2 regions of the Staphylococcus sp. MSU001 genome follow, and region 2 is predicted to be linked to the other one. Evidence: predicted binding sites of a transcription regulator. Region 2 holds the regulator's gene; the other holds the start of a gene.
What was found. Region 2 encodes Rex, which represses fermentation and respiration genes when NADH is low (regulators of the CRP and FNR family bind a similar motif). Its sites were predicted from a motif close to TTGTGAAATATTTCACAA; they were not measured.
Positions count from the first base shown of each region.

Region 1: ACVBFA_RS09785 (nitrate reductase subunit alpha) is a predicted target of Rex. The motif match lies at 2,900-2,917, and genes of this name have one in related genera.

Region 1 is NZ_JBRIKK010000020.1:43,546-48,812, reverse strand. It holds gene nirB (nitrite reductase large subunit NirB) at 1-1,563, shown strand, start outside; gene nirD (nitrite reductase small subunit NirD) at 1,566-1,880, shown strand; gene cobA (uroporphyrinogen-III C-methyltransferase) at 1,871-2,806, shown strand; gene ACVBFA_RS09785 (nitrate reductase subunit alpha) at 2,986-5,267, shown strand, end outside.
Region 2 is NZ_JBRIKK010000007.1:97,074-102,340, forward strand. It holds gene ACVBFA_RS04895 (ammonium transporter) at 1-1,167, opposite strand, end outside; gene ACVBFA_RS04900 (sulfurtransferase TusA family protein) at 1,587-1,811, opposite strand; gene ACVBFA_RS04905 (YeeE/YedE family protein) at 1,863-2,915, opposite strand; gene ACVBFA_RS04910 (hypothetical protein) at 3,002-3,283, opposite strand; gene ACVBFA_RS04915 (redox-sensing transcriptional repressor Rex) at 3,423-4,058, opposite strand; gene ACVBFA_RS04920 (ABC-F family ATP-binding cassette domain-containing protein) at 4,405-5,267, shown strand, end outside.

The DNA of each region.
Region 1 (5,267 bases), on a different contig from region 2:
GATGGGAAAGTTTATGGTTTGGTGGCGCCACTCTATGAACAAGGTAAAGTGCTAGCAGATTATTTAACTGGTAAAGAAACAAAAGGTTATAAAGGATCTACTACTTTCACTTCACTTAAAGTATCTGGTTGCGATTTATATAGCGCAGGGCAAATTGTTGAAGATGAAGATATCCATGGTGTAGAAATCTTTAATAGTGTCGACAATATTTACAAAAAAGTGTATTTAAGTCAAGGTCAAGTCGTTGGTGCTGTCTTGTATGGTGATACTGATGATGGATCACGATTTTATAATATGATGAAAAAACATGAAACGCTTGAAGATTATACACTTGTTTCTTTATTGCATAAAGGTGATGAAGATGCGGGGACATCTATCGCTGATATGTCTGATGATGAAACGATTTGTGGATGTAATGGTGTTGATAAAGGAACAATTGTCAATGCTATAACAACTAAAGGCTTAACGTCTGTAGATGAAGTAACTAAAGTAACAAAAGCAGGTAATTCATGTGGTAAGTGTAAAGGTCAAATTGGTGAGTTATTACAATATACATTAGGTGACGACTTTATTGCAGCAAAACCAACAGGTATTTGTCCATGTACTGATTTAACAAGAGACCAAATTGTAACTCAAATCAGAGCTAAAAATCTCAAAACATCAAAAGAAGTACGACACGTTCTTGATTTCAAAGATAAAGATGGTTGTCCTAAATGTCGACCAGCAATTAATTATTATTTAAATATGGTTTATCCTTTTGAACATCGAGATGAAAAAGACTCTCGCTTCGCTAATGAAAGATATCATGCAAATATACAAAATGATGGTACTTTCTCAGTGATCCCTCAAATGCGCGGTGGCGTTACAGATGCTGATCAACTTATTCGATTAGGGGAAGTTGCTAAAAAGTATAACGTACCACTTGTTAAAGTAACAGGTTCGCAACGTGTAGGTTTATATGGATTGAAGAAAGAAGAATTACCACAAGTTTGGAAAGATTTAGGAATGCGTTCTGCTTCTGCTTATGGTAAAAAGACGCGTTCTGTTAAAAGTTGTGTTGGTAAAGAGTTTTGTCGTTTTGGTACACAATACACAACTCGACTAGGAATAAGACTTGAAAAAACATTTGAATATATTGATACCCCTCATAAATTTAAAATGGGAGTATCAGGTTGTCCGAGAAGTTGTGTAGAGTCTGGTGTTAAAGATTTTGGTGTCATATCTGTTGAAAACGGCTACCAAATATTTATCGGAGGTAATGGTGGCACTGATGTTACTGTAGGTAAATTGTTAACGACAGTTGAAACCGAAGATGAAGTGATTCAATTATGTGGTGCCCTCATGCAATATTACAGAGAAACAGGTATTTACGCTGAAAGAACAGCACCATGGTTAGAACGTATGGGCTTTGAAAATGTCAAGAATGTCTTATTAAATCAAGAAAAGCAAAAAGAACTGTATTTAAGAATTATGGAAGCCAAAAAAGCTGTTGAGAATGAACCATGGGAAGCTATTGTTGAAAATAAAGAAGCACAAAAAATCTTTGAAGTTGAGAAGGTGTAAGAATGAAAGCTAAAGAAAAGGTTAAGGTTACAACAATGAATGAAATGATTCCTCAAATAGGCAAAAAAGTCGTTGTAAACGAAAAAGAAATAGGTATTTTTCTCACAGATAATGGTGATTTATATGCCATTGGAAATATATGCCCGCATAAAGAAGGACCGTTGTCTGAAGGGACTGTAAGTGGTGATTATGTTTACTGTCCGTTACACGATCAAAAAATAGCTTTAAAGACTGGAGAAGTACAACAACCTGATACAGGATGCGTAGAAACATATGAAGTAGAAGTTATTAATGGAGATATTTACTTATGTCTATAACTTATCCTGGCACAGTTTATCTAATCGGTGCAGGACCAGGTAATCCAAACTTACTAACTAAAAAAGCTGAACGGTTAATTAGAGCAGCTGACGTGATTTTATTTGATCGTCTCGTGAATCCTTTCATCTTACAGTATGCTTCTTCTCAAACAAAAGTGATTAATGTAGGAAAGAAACCTTATTGTAAACACATTCAACAAGATGAGATTAATCAAAAAATTGTTGAAGCAGCCAAACAATATCGATGTGTGGTGAGACTAAAGGGGGGCGATCCTGCGATTTTTGGTAGAATTACAGAAGAAGTACAAACATTAGAAAATCATCATATTCATTATGAGATTATCCCTGGTGTGACATCAGCAAGTGCTGCTGTAGCAACTATGAATATGGGATTAACGATGCGTTCTATCGCACCGAGTGTGACCTTCTCAACTGGTCATTTTAAAGATTCGGTTAATCACGATACGGATATTAGGAACTTGATTAATGGAGGCACTTTAGCTATTTATATGGGCGTGAAAAGATTAGGTCAAATTATTAAACAAATTGAATCATATACGAATGAAGACTACCCCATTGCAATAGTGTTTAATGCATCCTGCTACAATGAAAAGATTGTTATAGGTCATTTAAGTACAATTGAAGAACAATTGGCTTCCCAAAAACTAGAAGGTCATCCAGGCATATGCATTTTAGGTAATATACTTGATGACACTAATCGTACTTTGTTGAATAATAATGAGGTTGACAAAGGTAATCTATATTTAATCAAGGGAGATAAAGAGCGTGCAATTGCAAAGGCTGAAACTTTATATGATGAAGGAATCCAATGTCTGATTGATTTTGACCATAGCTACCACATTTCTCAACAAAACGTGTATAACGAAATGATTAAACACAAAAGTATTAAAACAATATATGTATAAAACATTTGGGTCTACAAGTTCATTATGAATTTGTAGGCCTTATTTTTTAGGGAATCTCTAATATCAATTAGGACATTCCCTAATATAATGACTTTGTGAAAAAATGTACAATAAAGATAAGGCACAATACCTATGCATTTATAAAGGATATAAACTTGTATGGTGGGAGGATTAATAAAATGGGAAAATTTGGATTGAATTTCTTTAAGCCGACAGAAAAGTTTAATGGAAATTGGTCGGTATTAGAGCATAAAAGTCGAGAATGGGAAAAGATGTATAGAGAAAGATGGAGCCACGACAAAGTTGTGAGAACGACGCATGGTGTTAACTGTACTGGATCATGTTCATGGAAAGTATTTGTCAAAAATGGCGTAATTACATGGGAAAATCAACAAATTGATTATCCAAGTTGTGGACCTGATATGCCAGAATTTGAGCCAAGAGGTTGTCCGAGAGGTGCATCGTTTTCTTGGTATGAATATAGTCCGTTAAGAGTTAAATATCCTTATATTAGAGGTAAATTATTAGATTTATGGACCGAAGCGCTTGAAGAACAAAATGGAAACCGAATTGCGGCATGGGCATCCATCGTAGAAAATGAAGAAAAAGCCAAACAATATAAAGAAGCAAGAGGTAAAGGTGGACACGTCAGAGCAAATTGGAAAGATGTCACAGATATTATTGCAGCTCAAATTTTATATACCATAAAAAAAGATGGACCGGATCGTATTGCTGGATTTACTCCTATTCCTGCTATGTCGATGATTAGTTATGCTTCAGGTGCAAGATTTATTAATTTGTTAGGTGGAGAAATGTTAAGCTTTTACGATTGGTATGCCGATTTACCACCTGCTTCTCCACAAATTTGGGGTGAGCAAACAGACGTGCCAGAATCCAGTGATTGGTACAATGCTTCATACATTATGATGTGGGGATCAAACGTTCCATTAACACGTACACCTGACGCACATTTTATGACTGAAGTTAGATATAAAGGGGCGAAAGTTATTTCAGTAGCACCTGATTATGCTGAGAATGTTAAGTTCGCCGATCATTGGCTTGCACCACATCCGGGTACAGATGCAGCGATTGCACAAGCAATGACACATGTTATTTTACAGGAATATTATGAAAATCATCCGAATGATATGTTTATTAACTATGCTAAGCAATATTCTGATATGCCGTTTGTCATTATGTTAGATGAAGATGAGAATGGCTATAAAGCAGGTAGATTCTTGCGTGCTTCTGATTTAGGGATGTCAGGTGAAAATAATGAATGGAAGCCAGTTATTCAAGACAAATTGAGTCAACAATTACTTGTTCCTAATGGCACAATGGGCCAACGCTGGGAAGAAGGTAAAAAATGGAATTTGAAACTTGAAACAGAGGACGGTACACCGATTGATCCAATGTTATCAATGGCTGAAAGTGACTATCATGTTGAAACGATTCAATTTCCATACTTTGATAGCAGTGGTGATGGCATCTTTGAGAGACCTATTGCAACGAGAACTATTCAATTAGCTAACAGAGAGAAAGTTAAAATCGCTACGGTTTATGATTTAATGACGAGTCAATATGGTGTCCAACGTTTTGAACACGAACTAGAAGCTACATCATATGATGACGCATCTTCTAAATATACGCCCGCTTGGCAAGAACAAATTACAGGTATCAAAAAAGAGTTAGTGACGAAAGTGGCAAAAGAATTTGCACAAAATGCTATTGATACTGGTGGACGTTCAATGATTATTATGGGGGCTGGTATCAACCATTGGTTTAACTCGGATACTATTTATCGTTCAATACTTAACTTAGTACTATTGTGTGGATGTCAAGGTGTTAACGGTGGTGGTTGGGCACACTATGTTGGACAAGAAAAATGTCGACCAATTGAAGGATGGAATACTATTGCATTTGCTAAAGATTGGCAAGGTCCTCCACGTTTACAAAATGGTACAAGTTGGTTTTATTTCGCTACAGATCAATGGAAGTATGAAGAATCAAATGTAGATAAATTGAAATCACCATTAGCTGAAAATATTAAGCATCAACATCCAGCTGATTACAATGTAACGGCTGCTCGTATGGGTTGGTTGCCTTCATATCCACAGTTTAATAAAAACAGTCTATTGTTTGGAGAAGAAGCTAAAGATGAAGGTGATGATTCAAATGAAGCTATCCTACAAAAAGCGATTGAATCAGTTAAAAATAAAGATACACAATTTGCGATAGAAGATCCAGATTTAAGAAAAAACCATCCTAAAACATTATTTGTATGGAGATCTAATTTAATTTCTAGTTCAGCTAAAGGACAAGAATACTTTATGAAGCACTTGTTAGGTGCGCGCTCTGGTTTAATGGCAGAGCCAAATGAAGATGATAAACCAGAGGAAATTAAATGGCGCGAGGATACAGAAGGGAAACTTGATTTATTAGTATCACTTGATTTCAGAAT
Region 2 (5,267 bases):
TTTATCTTCTTCTTGAGTTGTAGCTAAAGGAGTAAAAATTTTAATAAATCTCGCAATCAAAAATGTGACTATTGCGCTAAAAACGACAGTCGCAATTGCCGCGCCAAGTTGAATGACTACTATTTTAAAATCACCTGTATAGATAAAACCATTCTGCACCGCACTATTAATTTGATGTGATTGAAAAACTCCTGTAAACACAGCTCCTAAGATACCACCTACACCATGAATACCAAATGCATCAAGTGCATCATTATATTGGAGTTTTACTTTGATTAAATTTATAACGATATAGCAACCTATGCCACCAATTATTGCAATAATCATAGCACTCATATAGCTGACGTATCCTGCTGCTGGTGTAATAGCGACAAGACCAGAGAGTGCTCCAGATAAAAGACCTAGTAAACTTGTAGTCTTTTTCAAGATATATTCAAAGATTAACCAACCGAAAGCACCTGCACTTGCACCAATAACTGTATTCACAAACGATATCATGGCTATGTGATCAAATGTAAATGCACTGCCCACATTAAATCCATACCATCCTAACCATACTAATATACCACCTATAAGTGTAATTAATAGATTATGGGGAGTATGTTTTTCTTTCTTCTTACCTATACCTATCATTATCCCAAGAACCAAACCAGATACGCCTGATGTTATATGAACTACTGTTCCACCCGCATAATCTATTGCTCCAATTTTACTAATCCAACCACCACCCCATACCCAGTGGGCAACAGGGCTATAAATTAATAGAACCCATAAACTCACAAAAATCAGATAAGGAATGAATCTCATTTTCTCGGCTATCGAACCTGATAGAATAGATACCGCAATTGTACAAAACATCATTTGAAACAACATAAATAATGAGAGAGGGATATGAGGACTCAAAGTTTTTGAAATTTCAAAACCAACATGATGAAGACCCAAAAATTTCAAACCACCTATCCATTGATTACCTCCATCAAAACTTAAAGAGAAACCAATCATTATCCATATAAACGTGACAATGACAATGGCAACCATACTTTGCATTACAGTATTTAAAGCATTTTTTGATTGTACGAGTCCCCCATAAAAAAGGCTTAAACCTGGTGTCATTAACCATACTAATAGAGTACATAAAAATAGAAATATTGTATCATTCATATTCATACTTACCACTTCCTTTAAAAACATCATAATGAGTGTTTTTTTTAAAAGCAAAATTAGGTAAGGTCATGTTACACAGTATGTCACTTTAAGTTACATTGAATATATAAACGTAGTACTAAAAACAAATTACTTTCGTTACACCATGTTAGTAATGAGTATAATAAAAAGATAATCTTGATTTAGTTATCTCATTACAATAATAAATAAGCCTGGGACAATGATTGTTGTCTCAGGCTATCATAATTCTACTAACGAATTTCATTAAATTAAAAACAGTCTTCAAGTTTAGCTCTTTCTTTCAACGATATAGCTAATGGCTACTTAATTTAACTTTTTTCTCGTCAATTTAATCTATAATTAAATTTGCTTAATTTTCTATCCTTAAAAAATCTTTTTATCAACCTTATAACTATAAGTTTTTATGCCTTTTGAATGGTAATAGTCCATGATGCATCATCAAGTTGCTCATAGTTTGTAACTGGATATCCATTTTCTGCAGCCCAATTAGGTAATGCTTCGGTAGCCTGGGTGCAATCGAAATCGATTTTCAATTCATCCCCTTGATTTAAATCATTCATTTTCTTTTGTGCTTCTATTAAAGGAAATGGACAAACCATCCCTACTGTTCCTAATTCGTATACCATTGATATACCTCCTCATTCACTTTATCTAATGTCACATTTGAATAACCAATATTAGCTTTGAGATACTTGTTGTAACTTTTTCATAGGTTTTACAAAAATAAAATAACTCATAAACCAAACACCAATAATCATAGAGGCTAAAGCAATCCATCCTTGCCAACTCATTGTAGCTGTCTCTACTAGACCATTACCGATAGAGCAACCACCTGCAACTGAAGCACCAAATCCCATAAATATGCCACCAAGCGCACTATTGCGAATTGTCTTAATATCTGGCAATCTCCATCTAAATTCTTTAGACCCTTTTGCAGCTATATAAGAACCTATGAATATACCTAGTACCAAAAGCACACCCCAATCAATAAATTTTAAATCTCCTGAAATAAGATAATTTACAAGATTTGCAGATGGTGTTGTTATACCTAAGCCACCCATTCTCCCAGTAGATTCACTCATAGGCCAAGCAAGTAGAGCAATAAAACCTATTGCAATGCCAGCAACAAATGGATGATATCTTTTTTCAAATAGATAATGTCTAATACCACTATATTTTTGTTTAAGTTGGGGCACCATTATTTTAGGCTTTCGAATTGTTTTTACAACAAAAAATATTGTAATTACAGTTAATAACGTGACGAGAATCCATTGTGGTATACCAGTTGTACTCGTCATACTTGTGCTGACTTGTGTCGGTTTATTTATTTGATTCATTATTGGAAGAAGTACCCCAGTTTTAGTTACGGCTGAAGTCAATGCATAAAATATTAATGCCACCCAACTTCCAATTAACCCTTCACCAGCCCTATACCAAGTTCCAGTCGCGCATCCTCCAGCTAATACTATTCCTATTCCAAAAACAAAGGATCCCAAAATAGTTCCTATAACTGGAAATGTTTCTGCTGGAACCTCAATAATATTCAAGTTCTTTAGAATAAGTAAACCAATACTTTGGACTGTAATAGCAATAAGCAATGCATAAAACATTTTGTTACTCTTTTGAACGTACATATCTCTAAATCCACCAGCTAAACAAAATCTTGTTCTCTGCATTACAAATCCTAGCAATATGCCAACGACTAGTCCGCTTATAATTGTCCAAACCATTTTATCACCTTTTTCCGATATAAATACTAAGGTATTATAGTAGAAAGGACAATATTTTGCAAATTCTTAATTTTCTTTATTATTTTTTAATATAAATATTTTGTGAGTTTGTTTAAGTCATTTTTAGATAAGTTACTAAATTTATACCACTCTCCATCAGAATAATAAATAAACAATTTATTTCCTAATAAACCTTTAGATATTCTATACCGCACAATGCTAGAGAGTTCGAATTGGATATTGAATGGATTATTGTTTTGATTATATGCCTGAAACTCCAACTTATTTTCACGTATCAACAATATACCAGGAACTGTCATTATTCTAGGAATATGTGGTTTGAAATTACAATTTATTTCTTGAGTCACTTGTTTCAATCTCCCATTTCAATAAATATCAACTTACAATTTTTGTTAAAAAAGTTTCGTATTTATAATCTATTGTAACTGTTTAATATAAAAAAAGCACTCTCAATTGAGAGTACTATGTTAAAGTGATTTTTATTAATTATTTACTATAATTTTTCATGAAGAACAATAATGATTGTAACTCTATACCAAAGTCAATATGATGTACTTGGACATCTTGGGGTGTTTTAATTCGACGTGGTGTAAAGTTTAGTATACCTTTAACACCGGCTTTCACAAGTTCATCAGCAACTTGTTGAGCTACATTATCTGGTGTTGTTAAAATGACTACATCAATATCTTCTGATTCTAATGTCGTTTTGATATCATCGCTATGTTTTACCACAACGTCACCAATATTTTCACCTATAATATCTGATCTAATATCAAAAGCTTCAGTAATTGTCATCTCATCATGTATTGAAAAGTTATATGTAAGTAATGCACGCCCTAAATTACCGATACCTATAATGGCAATTTTAATTTGATCGCTCTCACTTAATTCTGATTTAAAGAATTCAAGCATACTATCTATATTATATCCATATCCTTTTTTTCCTAATTCACCAAAGTATGAAAAGTCTCTTCTTATTGTAGCTGAATCAATTTGTAGTGCTTCACTTATTGTTTTAGAATTAACACGATCTATACCTTTACCTTTCAAAATACTGACAAATCTGTAATATAAAGGTAAACGTTTTAATGTAGCGCGAGGAATTTTAAAATCATCTGACATATATCTAACCCCCTTTTTCGCGTATATTATGCATGTATCTTTAAAATCAGTAAATGAGTTAAAACATATGTTGAATGTCATCTCATAATACAAATAATTGTCTACAACGAATACTTAAACATTATACATTATTAATTTTTAAAAATAAATATCCTAGTTTCATGTGTTCTATGAATACTGTAGAATAGAGGTAATTGAGTTTAACATCATTTCAAGACAACGTACACAATTTATTTTTCTATTTAAAATTCGATAATATAGAATTAACAAAAATTTAAATATTCAAAAACAAATACTTTATATATAGTTTAAACCTATTTCAAATACATAGAAAGGTGAGAATCGAATGATACTTTTACAACTTAATGACATCTCCAAATCGTTCGATGGTGAAGATATCTTCACAGATGTTAATTTTGAGGTGAAAACTGGCGAAAGAATCGGCGTAGTAGGCCGTAATGGAGCTGGTAAATCGACATTAATGAAAATCATAGCAGGTGTTGAAAATTACGATAGTGGTCATATATCAAAAATCAAAAATTTAACAATGAGTTATTTAACTCAGCAAATGACACTCAATTCAGAAGCTACTGTCTTTGAAGAAATGTCTAAGCCCTTTGAACACATTAAAAAAATTGAAAATTTAATTAAGGATGAAACAGATTGGCTTGCACGAAATGGACAAGATTATGAATCCGATGAATATCAATCACATATTGAAAAATATGAAACTTTAACTAATCGTTATGAGCAATTAGATGGTTATCAATATGAAAGTAAAATTAAAACAGTACTGCACGGGCTTAACTTTACAGAAAACGATTTCAACAAGCCTATTAATGATTTTAGTGGTGGTCAAAAAACACGTCTTTCTCTTGCTCAAATGTTACTTAAAGAACCCGATCTACTCCTTCTTGATGAACCAACTAACCATCTAGACATGGAAACAACCAAGTGGTTAGAGGATTACTTAAAGTACTTTAAAGGAGCAATTGTGATTATCAGTCATGATAGATATTTTTTAGATAAAATTGTAACTCAAGTTTATGATGTTGCTCTAGGAAATGTAAAACACTATGTAGGAAACTATGAGCAATTTATAAAGCAACGTAATCAGTATTACGAAAAGCGCATGCAAGAATTTGAAAAGCAACAAGAAGAAATCAAGCGTTTAGAAACCTTTGTAGAAAAAAATATTACTCGTGCATC